DNA from 2 places in the Butyricicoccus sp. AM32-19 genome. Region 1 is predicted to be linked to the other one. Evidence: a T-box and tRNA genes for the amino acid it is inferred to sense, from the RefSeq annotation. Region 1 holds a T-box; the other holds one or more tRNA genes.

Evidence for each region. The T-box of region 1 lies ahead of DW806_RS01880 (valine--tRNA ligase). A T-box ahead of a tRNA ligase gene usually reads a tRNA of that ligase, here a tRNA-Val.
Region 2: it has a tRNA-Val gene. The T-box ahead of DW806_RS01880 (valine--tRNA ligase) is inferred to sense a tRNA for this amino acid. The anticodon was not compared.

The regions. Positions count from the first base shown of each region.
Region 1 covers NZ_QUIX01000001.1:393,922-402,111, forward strand. Annotated here, with positions in the region: gene speE (polyamine aminopropyltransferase) at 1-20, shown strand, start outside; gene DW806_RS01865 (saccharopine dehydrogenase family protein) at 922-2,181, shown strand; gene nspC (carboxynorspermidine decarboxylase) at 2,183-3,313, shown strand; gene DW806_RS01875 (transposase) at 3,313-3,915, shown strand; T-box leader at 4,211-4,422, shown strand; gene DW806_RS01880 (valine--tRNA ligase) at 4,503-7,124, shown strand; gene DW806_RS15080 (MerR family transcriptional regulator) at 7,260-8,190, shown strand, end outside.
Region 2 covers NZ_QUIX01000008.1:60,475-68,664, forward strand. Annotated here, with positions in the region: gene DW806_RS08325 (hypothetical protein) at 1-708, shown strand, start outside; gene prmA (50S ribosomal protein L11 methyltransferase) at 1,013-1,975, shown strand; gene DW806_RS08335 (16S rRNA (uracil(1498)-N(3))-methyltransferase) at 2,054-2,779, shown strand; gene DW806_RS08340 (hypothetical protein) at 2,805-3,587, shown strand; gene DW806_RS08345 (transglutaminase domain-containing protein) at 3,683-4,459, shown strand; tRNA gene DW806_RS08350 (tRNA-Met) at 4,581-4,657, shown strand; tRNA gene DW806_RS08355 (tRNA-Glu) at 4,667-4,741, shown strand; tRNA gene DW806_RS08360 (tRNA-Val) at 4,745-4,820, shown strand; gene yfmF (EF-P 5-aminopentanol modification-associated protein YfmF) at 5,915-7,198, shown strand; gene yfmH (EF-P 5-aminopentanol modification-associated protein YfmH) at 7,195-8,190, shown strand, end outside.

The DNA.
Region 1 (8,190 bases):
TGGAAAAGGTGGAAGAATAACGGAATCGTGAGAAAATTACTACGGTTTTGATTGGGTATCCGCTTGGCAAGCGGGGAACGCGCCGCACCCGCGGCGGGGGCAAAAAGGGTAGACACCTACGGTTTCTACCCTCTTTGAACACCCGTTTCCCTTGTTGGGATAGCTCGGGTGCAGACGGTAGACTGCGTAAGCAGGAAAAGGGGAACGGCAGTCGGGTTTCTCTTGCGTGTCTTTCTCCACCTTTTCGCAGTTCACAGACAGCGTACTGCTACACATGCGGGTTACTCAACGCAGGCGCGGCATAACAGTGCCGCGCAAATCCTTGGCACGTTGTAACGCACGGCACCTGCGAGGCTAAATTGCACCGAACACCTAATCCGTAGGTGCTGTCCGCAAACTCCAGACTTACGAGTTGCGCGGCACGGGTATGCCGCGCCTGCTGGAAGTAGCCGACCTGTGTAGCAGTACGGTATCTGACACTGCGAACAGGTTGCGAAAGACACGGAAGAAAAAATCCTCTGCCGTTCCCTGTTTCGGAGCGGTCACATATAGGAAATCTGCGCCGGAATATCCCCAAGGGAAAGGGGTGATTCACAAGAGGGTGGAAACAGCAGGTGTCTACCCTCTTGTGCCCCCGCCGGGTAGGCGCACTCCCCGCTGAGGTTCAGCGAACCTCCCGCCCGTTAGGGGCGAACCCGCTGACGCAGTTCGCGCGCCCCGCTCAGCCGGTGCAGAGAAACAGGCTGCCGCCCGTTAGGGGCGAACCCGCCTGCGGCAGTTCGAGTACCCCGCTCAGCCGGTGCAGAGAAAAAGGCTGCCGCCTGCGCAGTTCCGTTCGCTTCTCAAGCGGCAGTTTAACAAATAAAGACCATTCAATAAATCTAAATTATATATACAGTTAAAAATGAGGAGGAATTAACAATGGGAAGAGCATTGATCATCGGCTGCGGCGGCGTTGCCGGCGTAGTTATCCACAAGTGCTGCCAGAACAGCGACGTTTTTGAGGAGATCATGATCGCGTCCCGCACCAAGAGCAAGTGCGATGCCATCAAGGAGAAGCTGGACGGTACGACCGCAACCAAGATCCGCACCGCCAAGGTGGACGCGGACAACGTGGACGAGCTGTGCGCGCTCATCGACGAGTACAAGCCGGACATCGTGATGAACATTGCGCTGCCGTATCAGGACCTGACCATCATGGATGCGTGCCTCAAGTGCGGCGTAAACTACATGGATACTGCCAACTACGAGCCGGAGGACACCGACGATCCGGAGTGGCGCGCCATTTACGAGAAGCGCTGCAAGGACGAGGGCTTTACCGCGTACTTCGACTACTCCTGGCAGTGGGCGTACAAGAAAAAGTTTGAGGAGGCCGGTCTGACCGCTCTGCTCGGTTCCGGCTTTGACCCGGGTGTAACGCAGGCGTACTGCGCTTACGCACAGAAGCACCTGTTCGATGAAATCGACACCATCGACATTCTGGACTGCAACGGCGGCGACCACGGCTATCCGTTTGCGACCAACTTCAACCCGGAGATCAATCTGCGTGAGGTATCCGCGCCCGGTTCGTACTGGGAGAATGGTCACTGGGTGGAGATCCCGGCGATGAGCATCAAGCGCGAGTACGACTTCGATCAGGTCGGCCACAAGGACATGTACCTGCTCCACCACGAGGAGATCGAGTCCCTGGCGAAGAATATTCCGGGCGTGCAGCGTATCCGCTTCTTCATGACCTTCGGTCAGTCCTATCTGACCCACATGAAGTGTCTGGAGAACGTCGGCATGCTGTCCACCACCCCGATCGAGTTTGAAGGCCACCAGATCGTGCCGATCCAGTTCCTCAAGGCGCTGCTGCCCGATCCGGCAACGCTCGGTCCGCGCACCAAGGGCAAGACCAACATCGGCTGCATCTTCACCGGCAAGAAGGACGGCAAGGAAAAGACCGCCTACATTTACAACGTCTGCGACCACGAGGAGTGCTACCGCGAGGTCGGCTCGCAGGCCATCAGCTATACCACCGGCGTTCCGGCGATGATCGGCGCGGCGATGCTGCTGACCGGCAAGTGGAACAAGCCGGGCGTGTACACGGTCGAGGAGTTTGATCCCGATCCGTACATGGAGGCGCTGAACAAGTGGGGTCTGCCGTGGCAGATCAACGACAAGCCGGTACTGGTGGACTGATATGAAATTTACTGAGCTTCCTACGCCCTGCTACCTGCTCGATGAAAACCGTCTGGTGCAGAATCTGGCCGTCCTGCGGGACGTTGCCAGACGCACCGGCGCGAAGATCCTGCTGGCGCAGAAGGCGTTCTCGATGTTTTCCGTGTACCCGCTGATTCGGGAGTATCTGGCGGGCACAACGGCCTCCGGTCTGTACGAGGCACGGCTCGGTCATGAGGAATTCGGCGGCGAGACCCATGTCTACGCACCGGCCTACGCGGAGGGCGAGTTCCGCGAGATCCTGGAGTACGCCGACCACATTGTGTTCAACTCGTTCACGCAGTGGAAGGCCTACGGCAGCCTTGCCCGCGCGGCAGGGAAGAGCTGCGGCCTGCGGCTCAATCCGGAGTGCTCCACGCAGCCGAGCGACCACGCGATGTATGACCCGTGCGGTCCGGATTCGCGCCTTGGCATTACGATAGAGAATTTTCAGCCGGAGCTGCTCGACGGCATTGAAGGCTTCCACTTCCACACGCTCTGCGAGCAGAATTCGGACGATCTGGTGCGGACTGTCGCTGCATTTGAGCAGAATTTCGGCCAGTATATGGATGGCCTGAAATGGCTCAACCTCGGCGGCGGCCACCATATCACCCGCGCGGATTACGATGTGGAAACGCTGGTGCACTGCATTGATTATCTGCAGAAAAAGTACAAGGTGCAGGTTTATCTGGAGCCGGGCGAGGCCGTTGTGCTGAATGCGGGCTATCTGGTCGCCACCGTGCTTGAGGTGATGCACAACCATAAGGACATTGCGATTCTGGATACCTCGGCGGCGTGCCATATGCCGGACGTGCTCGAGGTGCCGTACCGTCCGCCGGTGTACCGCGGCGGCGAGCCGGGGAAGAAGGCGTTCACCTATCTGCTGACCGGCCGCTCCTGCCTCGCAGGCGACGTCATCGGTGAGTATTCGTTCGATGTGGCGCTCGGCGCCGGTGAGCAGGTCGTGTTCGAGGACATGGCGCTCTACACCATGGTCAAGACCAATACGTTTAACGGCATGCCGCTGCCGCTGATCGCCATTCGGCGCGCCGACGGCACGGATGAGGTCGTGCGGATGTTCGGGTATGAGGAGTTTAAGCGGAGACTTTCCTGATGGAGACGAGGAGATCGGCTCGGCTGCCAAAGTATGATTACGGAAAGCAGGGCGTCTATTTTGTGACGCTCTGCACGCAGGATCGTGCGTGTATTTTGTGGAATGACACGGATATATGCTATCCCGTAGAGGCGAACATTGTTCGCCTGCCTGCGGATGTACCGCTGTCTGCGATTGGACATTTGGTGCAAGCGGGAATCAACAATATTCCACTGCATTATCCGAATATTTCCGTGGATATTGCGGCGATTATGCCAAACCATGTACATCTGCTGCTATGCGTTAGCTCGCTGTTCGGGCGCACACTGTGCGCCCCTACGGTGGAGACGGAAGCGCCGGGGATAAACGTAGGGGCGAACAGTGTTCGCCCACATCCGGCAAAAGGCATCGACCGGTCCGGGCGCACACTGTGCGCCCCTACGATTTCGCGTGTGATAAAACAATTAAAGGAATTCGTAACGAAACAGGTTGGGTATTCCATATGGCAGCGGTCGTTTTATGACCATGTCATTCGGGATGATGCGGATTACGCCGTGAAATACAATTATATTTTGGATAATCCACGCAGATGGGCAGAGGACGAATATTACAGCAACAGGTAATAAGTTGTAAATCGCCTGACCGTAGGGTGCGCCGACTTCGGCGCACCGCATTCCAGCGAATATCACCGGATTATAGTCCGTGGCATACGCTGTCGTTAATGTATTCCGTTGCTGTGAAATTTGCCCTGCGGTTTACAAACGGTGCGCCGACCTCGGCGCACCCTACGGGATAGCGTGAGCTTGTATTTATCTGTTAGTATATTCGCTGGCATGTATCGTATAGGCAAGTTGCTGTCAACTGCGTCATATCCCTTGACAAACCCGGATTTAACAGCTATACTATTAAAGTTAATACACAAATGCAGTGAAAAAGAGGAGTATTTTTCCTTTGCGCGTTTAGAGAGGGTGCGGTCGGTGCAAGCACCTCGGCGGGGAAGAAGAAGGTCGCTTTGGAGCAGAACAGCCGAATGTTCGTTAAGCTGTTCCGTCTAACCCGCGTTACGGGGCAACGAGTGCGCGTCTTTACGCGAATTCAGGTGGTACCACGGAGCATACTTCGTCCTGTTGTCGGGATGAGTATGCTCTTTTTTGTTTGCACAGAGGTATCCCGCATGTATATCGTAAATCAAATTGAAGGAGATAGATCAATGAGCGAACTGCCTAAGACCTACGACCCGAAATCGGTCGAGGACAAGCTGTACAAGTTCTGGGTCGATTCCGGCTTCTTCCACGCCGAGGTCAATCCGGACAAGAAACCGTACACCATCGTTATCCCGCCTCCGAATGTTACCGGCCAGCTGCACATGGGCCACGCATTCGACGAGACCTTGCAGGATATCCTCATCCGCACCAAGCGCATGCAGGGCTACGAGGCGCTGTGGATGCCGGGCACCGATCACGCCGGTATTGCAACCCAGATTAAAGTAGAGGAGAACCTCCGCAAGGAGGAGGGCCTGACCCGTTACGACCTCGGCCGCGAGGAGTTCCTCAAGCGCGTCTGGGCGTGGAAGGACAAGTTCGGCAGCCGCATTATCAGCCAGCTCAAAAAGCTCGGCACCTCCTGCGACTGGGATCGCGAGCGCTTCACCATGGACGAGGGCTGCTCCAAGGCGGTCCGCGAGGTATTCGTAAACCTGTACAACAAGGGCCTGATCTACAAGGGCCACCGCATCATCAACTGGTGCCCGCACTGCGCAACTGCGCTGTCCGACGCTGAGGTTGAGTACGAAACCCAGCCGGGCAAGCTGTGGCACATCCGCTATCCGCTGGCGGACGGCTCGGGCGACCTCGTTGTTGCGACCACCCGTCCGGAGACCTTCATGGGCGATACCGGCGTTGCTGTCAACCCGAACGACGAGCGCTACAAGCACCTCATCGGCAAGACCTGCATCCTCCCGATCATGAACCGCGAGATTCCGATCTTCGGTGACGAGTACGTTGACATGGAGTTCGGCACCGGCTGTGTTAAGGTTACGCCGTGCCACGACCCGAACGACTTCGAGATGGGTCAGCGCCATGACCTCGAGCAGATTCTCGTGTTCAACGAGGACGCGACCGTCAACGCAAACGGCGGCAAGTACGAGGGCATGGACCGCTACGAGTGCCGCAAGGCGGTTGTAAAGGACCTCGAGGAAGGCGGCTGGCTGGTCAAGATTGAGGACCACGAGCACAACGTAGGCACCTGCTACCGCTGCGGCACGACCGTTGAGCCGATGACCTCGGCGCAGTGGTTCGTCAAGATGGCGCCGCTCGCCAAGCCCGCGATGGACGTAGTAAACGAGGGCAAGACCAAGTTCGTGCCCGACCGCTTCTCCAAGACCTACCTGCGCTGGATGGAAAACGTACACGATTGGTGTATCTCCCGTCAGCTGTGGTGGGGTCACCGCATTCCGGCGTTCTACTGCGACGACTGCGGCGAAATGACCGTCTCCAAGACCGATGTATGCACCTGCCCGAAGTGCGGCGGCACGCATATCCATCAGGAGGAGGACGTACTGGATACCTGGTTCTCGTCCGCTCTGTGGCCGTTCTCCACGCTCGGCTGGCCGGACAAGACCAAGGAGCTGGAGTACTTCTACCCGACCTCTACGCTTGTTACCGGCTACGATATCATCTTCTTCTGGGTTGCCCGCATGATTTTCTCCGGTGTGGAGCACATGGGCGAGACCCCGTTCAAGACGGTTTATATCCACGGTCTGGTGCGCGACGCGCAGGGCCGCAAGATGTCCAAGTCGCTCGGCAACGGCATCGACCCGCTCGAGGTCATCGACCAGTACGGCGCAGACGCGCTGCGCTTCACCCTCGCAACCGGCAACAGCCCCGGAAACGATATGCGTTTCTCGGATGAGCGCGTACAGGCGTCCCGCAACTTCTGCAACAAGATCTGGAATGCATCCCGCTTTATCCAGATGAACCTGACCATCGACAAGGACAAGGCAGTCGAGCTGCCGAGTGACCTTGCCATCGAGGACAAGTGGATTATCAGCAAGTTCAACACGCTGGTAGCCGACGTTACCCGCAACATCGACCAGTACGAGCTGGGTCTGGCAGCTGCCAAGCTGAACGACTTCATCTGGGAGAACTTCTGCGACTGGTATATCGAAATTGCAAAGACCCGTCTGCAGACCGGCGACGAGAACGTACAGAAGGTGCTGTGCTATGTGCTGAGCGGCGCAATGCAGCTGCTGCACCCGTTCATGCCGTTCATCACCGAGACCATCTGGCAGGCGCTGCCGCATGAGGGTCCGTCCGTTATGGTATCCGCATGGCCGGAGTACAAGGACGAGCTGCACTTTGCCGCTGAGGAGGCACAGATGGAGAGCCTGATGGACGCTGTCCGCGCCATCCGCAACCGCCGTGCCGAGATGAACGTACCGCCCTCCAAGAAGGCCAAGGTGCTCATCCTGACCGAGAAGAAGGATACGTTCTCCGCAGGCGCAGGCTTCTTCCCCAAGCTGGCATACGCTTCCGAGATCGAGCTGATCGACGCGGTTCCGGCGGACGCTGCCAAGATGGCATCCGTAGTCACCGGCGACGCACAGATTTATATGCCGATGGGCGACCTCATCGACTTTGAGGCCGAGCGGGCCCGTCTCGGCAAGGAGAAGAGCAAGGTCGAGGCTGATATCGACTTTGTTATGAAGAAGCTGAACAACCCGAAGTTTGTCGATAAGGCACCCGAGAAGGTTGTTGCAGCCGAGCGCGAAAAGGCCGAAAAGCTGCGCGAGCACCTCGCAAAGCTGGAGGAGTCCATTGCAGCGCTGAACTAAGCTGCATGAAGCTGAATTAAATATAAAAAGAGTGGAGTTTCTCCACTCTTTTTTCTTAACATTTTCTCCGAAAACACTTGACTGTAAACCTACTTTATCCCTTATAATGTAATCAATAGAAGGGAAGGTGATTGTATGAACATAGCGGAAGCAGAGCGCAGGACGGGCTTATCCCGAGCGAACATCCGGTTTTACGAAAAGGAGGGGCTGCTCACGCCGACACGCGGCGAGAACGGCTACCGCGACTACACCGAGGACAATGTACAGACACTGCGGAAGATCATGCTGCTGCGGCGGCTGCGGCTGAGCGTGCCCGACATCCGCGCCATCGAGAGCGGCGAGAAAGCGCTGCCCGAGGCGGCGGCAGGCCAGCTCGACGTATTGCAGGGGGACATCCGCGAGAGCGAACTGGCGTATGCGATGTGCCGCGCCATCTGCGAGGACAGAGCGGAGTGGAACGGGCTGGATGTAGACCGGTACCAGTCCATCGTGCTGCCCGCAGATGACCCGCGCGAGAAAGACCGCATCCCGCCGGCAGGCTGTCCGTGGCGGCGCTTCTTTGCCCGCAATGTGGATGCCGGACTGTATGGGCTGCTGTGGTCGATGCTGTCGCAGTGGGTGTTCCGCATCAATCCGGATCATTTTATGTCGAATCTGGCGTGGACGCTCGCGTGCGGGTATGTCAGCTGGCTGCTGACGTTCGTGTTCGAGCCGGTGCTGCTGCATTACTGGGGCACAACGCCCGGCAAGTGGATATTCGGGCTGTCCGTCCGCGATGAGGACGGAGAAAAGCTGTCCATCCGCACCGCATATGCCCGTTTGTGGGGCGTGTTCGTCTACGGCAACTGCTATGCGCTGCCGCTCTTCGACTGGTACTACAATTACAAGTGCTACCGCGCGTGCAAAGAAGAGGAGCTGCCGTGGGATTTGGAGAACGGGTGCAGCATCGTTGTCCGCGAGCGGGAGGTGCGCTGGTATCGCGTGGCGCTGTACCTGCTGGTGCTCGGGCTGCGAGCAGCCGCAGGTTACGGCATTGACCTGTACGCCGAGCTGCCGCCCAATCGCG
Region 2 (8,190 bases), on a different contig from region 1:
CGTGCCGCTGTGCTGGCTCTGGGCGATCTGTGCGGCCGAACGGTAATTGCGGAGCTGCATGTGGAGGACGATGAAGGCCATCTGCCGGACGGCACGGATGTGCGGGCGGCTATCGGTGTGCTGCAGCGCATTGGCGTTACGACTGTGCTGATCAGCGCACACGATCCCGAATCGCTGACGCAGGCGCTCGAAATCGCGGCGCCGTATGCGCGGCTGTCGCTCGGCGTGTGCATGCACGCGGACTGGCTGTCTCAAACCACACTGTACAACACCGAGGTAATTGTGCCCGACAGTACGGAAGCATTCGTCGCGGCGCTGCGCGGCAATCAAGTGGCGTGCAAAACGCTGCCGCGCGATCACGATGATTTTATCTGTGCGCCGGACGGCAAGCACGCGCATTTTATCGCTCCGACCATCGACATTTCGGATGAGATCGAGTGCGGTCCGCATCTGGATGAGGATCTCATCGAAGCCGAGGATGATTCGGGTGCGTTCAAGCTGCTGCTCGAAACCGAAGAGGATGTTGTCACACTGGAGGAATCCCGCTATATGATCTCGCGTCCGCTGTGCCTGTGCGCGGAATCTGCCGACCTGCTGGAGCAGGGTCTGCGGGTATTTCCGGGACTTGCACTGTATGACGGCACATGGGAGCAGGAAGACGCGGTCATTTCGTACTTCGAGACGAAATACGGCATGATCCGCTTATAGGGGACTTCAAAAGTCCCCTATATACGAAAGACGGTTCCGGAGAAACCGCCTTTCGATACCCGAATGACGTGCCCCAGGGGCACTGGGGCGGGGAAACAAAACCCACGCACATGTCGCGGGTTTTATTGCGGCGCAATGCGCCGCGGAGTGAATGCTGCCGCAGAGCGGCAGTCGCCTGCGGGCAGGACCAAAGACTCGGGTTTCTGGACGAAAACCGGTCTTGTAGTTGCAATTATGCAAGCAAATTGTTATTGAATACCGCGCGGAGCGCGGTTATCTGGATAGGAAAGGCAGGGTGGAACCTATGGATTGGAGAGAAGTTACGATCTACACGACGACCGAGGGCATCGGTCCGGTCGAGGCACTGCTCGAGGACAACGGCGTAGAAGGCTATGTGCTTGAGGATGCGGCGGATTTTGAAGAATTTCTCAAGGACACCGAAATATACTGGGACTATGTAGACGAGGATCTGGTGCGCGAGAAGCGTGCACAGGAGACCTGTCTCAAAATCTATCTGCCGGACAGCGACGAGGGTGCAAAGCAGTACGCGGATATCCGTGCCGCGCTGGAAAACCTCAAGGCGCGCGATGAGGAGCACGCATGGGGCCGACTGTGCACGGAAACCGCGCTGACCCGTCAGGAGGACTGGGAGTGGGGATGGAAGCAGTATTTCAAGCCGTTCCCGGTGGGACGCAGCTTTATGATCAAACCCTCGTGGGAGACGGTTGAGGACCCGCAGGGCCGCCGTATTCTTGAAATCGACCCGGCGTCGTCCTTCGGCACCGGCAGCCATGACACGACCCAGCTGTGCATGATGGCGCTCGAGGATGCGGTAAAGCCGGGCGACAAGCTGCTCGATATGGGCACTGGCTCGGGTATTCTGGCCATCGCGGCGGCTATGCTCGGCGCGGATGTGCAGACCATTGTCGATATCGACGAGAACTGCCTGAAAACTGCACATGAAAATGCGGAAAAAAACCATGTCGAGATCGGCAGAGGTCTGTGCGGCGATGCGCTGCGCGACCCGAAGCTCGCCGAGGACATCGGCGGCGGCTACGACGTGATCGTGGCGAATATCGTGGCTGATGTCATCATCGGCATGTCGCCCATGTTTGCGGATAAGCTGGTCAAGGGCGGCACACTGATCTGCTCCGGCATCCTCAACGAGCGTGCCGAGGAGGTGCGCGCGGCGCTGGAAAAGAGCGGATTTACGATTCTTTCGCACGAAAAGAGCGATGACTGGAGCGCTTTTGCTGCGAAAAAGTGATTTGTTTCAGGATTCACGGAATGTTCACTTGCCAAACGGCTGTTTTTTTGCTAAAATAGGAAAGGTTATTTGATTATTATGCCTCGATTTTTTGTCGATCAGCAGCCGCAGGACGGCGTGCTGACCCTTACCGGAGAAAACGCGCATCACGCGGGACGTGTTCTGCGTCTGCGTGTCGGCGAAGGTGTTACCCTGTGTGACGGTGCCGGGATGGATTTTGACTGCACGGTGGAAGCCGTGGAGAAGGAAGCCGTGACCTGCCGGGTCGTAAGCTGCCACGCGGCGGATACCGAACCGAAGCAGTCTATCACGCTGTTTATGGCGCTGCCCAAGGGCGACAAAATGGAATTTATCGTGCAGAAGGCGGTAGAGCTCGGCGTCAGCCGTATCGTGCCGTATCTGTCCAAGAATTGCGTTTCCCGACCGGATAAGACCGAAAAGAAGGTGGAACGCTGGCGTAAGATTGCTGCCGAGGCAGCAAAGCAGTGCGGCAGAGGACGTCTGCCGGAGGTGGCAGCCGTTGTACCGGTCGCTCACGCAATTGCGCAGGCGGCGGAAAGCGAAACGGCACTGTTTTTCTACGAAAACGAGAAGCGGACCGGTCTGCACGATGCGCTTGCAGGCGGTGTCAGGGACACGGTTTCGCTGATGGTCGGGCCGGAGGGCGGCTTCGATCCGGCTGAAGCAAAGGCAGCCGTGGACGCGGGACTGCAGAGCGTTTCGCTCGGTACACGCATCCTGCGGTGTGAGACTGCGCCGATTGCGGCGCTTGCGGCCGTGCTCTATGCCGGCGGCAACATGTGAGAAGAAATAAAGGGAGTGTTAAACATTGGCAAAAAACAATGTGGGTAAAAAGCCAATTTCTCAGGAAGAGTATACCACCAACAAGGTGCTCGCAGTATTCAGCGTGTGCCTGCTCGGCGTGCTGGTACTGATGATCCTCGAGCGCCTGCTGGGCTACAGCAACACCTGGAAGACCGGCGTGCTGGTAACGCGGGTGCTGCTCGGTGTGGGCATTGTCGGTGCAGCAGCCGGCATCATCATGCTGGGACAGGAGCATGCAGGCAAGCGCAGCAGCGTGCGCCGCATCGTGTGCGGACGCAATATGCTGATTGCAAGCATCGTTGCCATCGTATTCCTGACCGCGATCAACTACTACGGCACCATGCCGATCAAGGCGATGTATGTTGTCCTGCCGGTTCTGGCAGTGTATTATCTGGTGTATCATTCTTATGCGCCGGAATTTTTCCTGATTGCAGTAGATACCGGTGTGGGTGTTGCGGCAATGCTGGTGATTCACCGCGCGCTGGTTTCGGCTAACCATACATGGATGTCCACCGTGGCGGCAGCAGGTACCGCGGTACTGGCACTGATCCAGATCGCTGTTACGGCTTCTCTGCGCCGCAAGAAGGGTAAGTTTACCTTCCGCGGCCGCAAGATCGACACCCAGTTCAGCAAGAACGCGTACCTGATGCTCACCATTACGCCGATCGTGATGGTAGCGCTGACGGCAGTCGTTGTACTTGCGGCAAGCCATGTCATGATCGCACTGGGTGCGGCAGCGGCATATCTGTTCATCACTGCGGTATACTATACCGTGAAGCTGATGTGATAATTGCATTTTTCCTGTCGAAGCGCGGCGCGTTTTGACGGTTAGACAGCGGGCGGCGCAGCCGCCCGCTTTGTCATACCCGAAGGAGGGGACATATGAGACGGTTTTTCGGCTTTCTGCTGACCATGGCTCTGCTTGGCGGCGGTGTGTTCTGGCTGCCGTATCTGCAGGCGAAGCCGGTGGATAATGTCTATCAGGCGGCAGATCTGCTCCGGCAGGACGCGGAGAACGGCGGAAACGGCGTTGCCTTCCGCGAGGACAACGTGGACGCGGACGAGGTGTACCGAGCACTGGAGGCGCAGTATCCATACGCATTCGCGCTGCACGCGGTAACACGGCCGAACAAGACCATCGAGCTGAACGCCGAGGTTTCTCGGCAGGCGCGGCAGGAGCAGGCGTGGGAGTACGCCAGGGTTCTGGCGGCAGGCTCGGTTTCGCAGACCATGACTGCAGAGGAGAAGTTGCGTGCGCTGCACGATACCCTCATCCGTCAGTGTGAGTACGATGTGGATACGGCAGAGGAGGACGCTCCGGACGGCTCGGCACCCGCTTTCGCGGCAGATGGCGCGCTGCTCGATCATAAGGCTGTGTGTGCCGGTTACGGCCGCGCGTATGAGATGCTGTGCAAGGCGGCAGGCATTCAGGTCATCTATGTCGCATCCGAGGAAATGAACCACGGCTGGAATGCTGTGCGGTTGGGCGGCACAACATATTACATCGACTGCACGTTTGACGACCCGATTCCGGACAGAGGCGAATATGTATCCGATCAGTATTTTATGCTCACCGGAGAAGAACTGGCGCAGACGCATACCTGGAATGAGGCGTTCTACGAGCAGCTTCTGGACAGTCTGGAACAGGGCGGGAAATAGCGGAAAAATCGGTTCCAAAACTTTTTCAAAAAAATTTGAAAAAAGGTGTTGACATTTACTCGATTATGGACTATACTAAACAAGTCGTCAGCGAGCGGGCGATAACAACGGAAAAGGATATGGCGGTATAGCTTAGTTGGCTAGAGCGTCCGGTTCATACCCGGAAGGTCATTGGTTCAAGTCCAATTACCGCTACCATTTTCCCTTGGCCCGTTGGTCAAGCGGTCAAGACACCGCCCTTTCACGGCGGTAACGGGGGTTCGATTCCCCCACGGGTCACCACTTGGAAGTTTAGCTCAGCTGGGAGAGCATCTGCCTTACAAGCAGAGGGTCAGCGGTTCGAGCCCGTTAACTTCCACCACGAAAACCACTCACGAAAGTGAGTGGTTTTTCTTTTTGTCTTTAGAAACCGCCGGCTTTCCGGGGCATACGAGGCGCGCAGCGCTACGTTCTGTCCGGGCGGCAGTTTTTTCAGCACCGGCTTAGCGGGGTACTCGAACTGCCGCAGGCGGGTTCGCCCTTTCTGGGCGGCACCTTTTCCGCTTGAAATCAAGCGAGGAGTTGCGCTCTGCGGAGCGCGGGGATTCGCCGCGCCCCGCGGCAGGGCAAGAGGGTAGACACCAAGGTTTCTACCCTCTTAACTCCCACTTCCTTTTGGGAGGGTCTGGCGCAGATTGCCGACATGTGACCGCTGCGAAACAGGGGAACGGCAGTCGGGTTACCGCAGCGTGTCTTTCGTGAAATATTCGCAGTTCACAGACAGTGTACTGCTACACAGGCGGTTTAGTCTACGCAGGCGCGGCATGACCGTGCCGCGCAACTCTTTAACGCGTTATACCGGAAGGCACCTGCGGATTTTGTTGTTCGGTACAATTTATCCTCGTAGGTGCTGTCTATCATAACGTGCTGACGAATTGTGCGGCACGGTTATGCCGCACTCTGCGTTGATTAACCCGCATGTGTAGCAGTACGCTGTCTGTGAACTGCGAATATTTCACGAAAGACACGCTGCGGTAACCCGACTGCCGTTCCCCTTTTCGAAGCGGTCACATATAGGAAATCTGCGCCAGATTAGGAAGCAAGGGAAAGGTAGGAGTTCAAAGAGGAAGGAAAACCGTAGGTTGTCCTTCCTTTTTGCCCCCCGCCGCGGGGCGCGGCACGTTCCCGCCGTCCGCAGACGGCGAATCCCCCGCTGAGGTTCAGCGGAAAACTCTCCGCCCGGAAAGGGACGAACACGCTTGCGCAGTTCGAGTACCCCGCGCAGCCGGTGCTGAGAAATGCTGCCCGGATAGGGCGAACAGCCTGCGCGGTTCGTGCATCCTAGCGGGTCGGTGCCGGAATAGCCTGCGTTGCGGTTAAACCGCCGCAACTTCACATAAACTACGTTTGCGTTACTCCCACATATACGGTATAATATAACCCGTTAGACAAACTTTTCCGGAATCGAGGGAAATTATGCAACGAGTGACCCGAAAAACGCTGGGTGCGGGAATCAATCTCACCTGCGTGACCACACCGAAGTTTAAGCGGGCAGTGCTGCGTGCGATGCTGGTGCTGCCGCTCGGCGGCGAGGATGCCGCGCTGCGCGCGTGTCTGCCGCAGGTTTTGCGCCGCGGCACGGCCAGGCTGAACGATATGCAGGCGTTCGGCACCGCGCTCGATGAGCTGTACGGCGCCCGTATTGAAGCCGCAGTGCGCAAGGAGGGCGAAAACCTGTGCATCGGCTTTCTGTCCGACTGTATTGATGAGGCTTATGCACCGGGAGCCGACGGTCTGACCGCCGGTGTGATCGGTCTGCTGTGCGATCTGCTGTACAACCCGTATCTGCAGGACGGCCTGTTCTGCGCCGCTTATGCAGAGGGCGAACGCGGCAATCTGATCGACCGCATTGCTGCACTCAAAAACGATCCGCGTTCGTGGGCGCCGCGCCGACTGAATGAGATCATGTGCGAAAACGAGGACTACGGCAAGTCCGCGCTCGGTACGATCGAGCAGGCAGAGCGCATTACATCGGAAACGCTGTATGCGGCCTATCGCCGCGCGCTGAGTGAGGCGCAGGTGGAGCTGTTCTACTGCGGTACGATGATGCCGGACGAGGTGGAAGCGCGCTTCATGGCAACGCCGCTGGCCCAGCCGCGCGAGGGCACGCTGTATCAGCCGCACACGGTCGTGCAGGCGCGACCTGTTGGTGACGTTCGTGAGGTCGTTGAGGATGCCGAGGTAACCCAGGGCAAGCTGTCGCTCGGCTTCCGTACCGGCGGTGCATCACTGACCGGCGGAGAACCGGCGGCGTACTGGGTGTTCCAGACCATCTACGGCGGCTCGACAAGCGCGAAGCTGTTTCTCAACGTACGCGAGAAAAAGTCGCTGTGCTACTACGCAAGCGCACAGTTTGTGGCATCTAAGGGACTGATGATCGTGGGCTCCGGCATTGAGAACAGAAATTTCGAGGTCGCACGCGATGAAATCCTGCACCAGCTGGATTTGTGCCGCAAGGGCGAAATTACGGACGCAGAACTCGAAAGCGCACGCAAAACGCTGGTCAACGGCTGGCGCACCATGCTCGACGACCCGCTTACACTCGAGCGCTACTGGATGGGACAGGCGGCTGCAGGCACGCTCGTATCGCCCGAGGAGCGCATCGAGCAGGTGGCCGACATCACGCGCGAGCAGGTCATTGCCGCGGCACAGAGCACAGCGCTTGACACGGTATTCTTTATGAAGGGAGCGGCAAAATGACAAAGAATTATTCCGCTCTGCACGAGAGTATGCAGACCCGCACGCTGGCAAACGGTCTGCGCATCTGCTATCTGCCCAAGAAGGGTTTCAGCAAAACCTTCGCCATTCTGGCGACCGATTTCGGTTCGGTGGACGCATCGTTCACCTTTGAGGGCAAGCGGTATGATACACCGGCAGGCGTGGCGCACTTCCTTGAGCACAAGATGTTCGAGGATGAGGACGGCAACGCACTGCAGAAATTCGCCCGCACCGGTGCAAGTCCGAACGCCTTCACAAGCCACACCATGACGGCGTATCACTTTTCCTGTACCGACCGGTTTGAGGAGAATCTGGAGATTCTGCTTAAATTCGTGTTCACGCCGTACTTCACGGATGAAAACGTGGAGAAGGAACGCGGCATTATCAATCAGGAGATCCGCATGGTAGAGGACACACCCAATTGGGAGGTGTTTGTCGGCGCGTATGAGGGTCTGTATCGTAATCATCCGGTGCGTGTGTCCATTCCGGGCAGCGAGGAGAGCATTTCGCATATTACACCGGAGCTGCTGTACACCTGTCACCGTGCGTTTTACAGTCCGAAGAACATGGCGCTCGTGGTGTGCGGCACAGCGGACTTTGAGCAGGTATGCCGCATGGCAGAGGAGATTTCACCGCAGGACGCACCGGAGATCGGTCAGCGTCATTACGGCGAGCGCCGCGCGGAAGTCCATCAGCCGGTTGTGACGCGCAAAATGCAGGTGTCGCTGCCGCAGTGTATGGTCGGCTTTAAGGATGAGCCGGTTCCGGCCGGAGAAAGCCGTCTGCGCCGCAGTCTGATCGGTGATCTGGCGGTGCGTATTCTGTGCGGCGATACCTCTCCGCTGTATGCAAAGCTGTACGAAAAGCGGCTGCTCGGACGCGATTTTGATGTGGATTACTCGCTCATTCCGGATGGCGCATGCGCGATCCTCGGCGGCGAGAGCCGAGATCCTGCGGCTGTGCGCGAAGCGCTC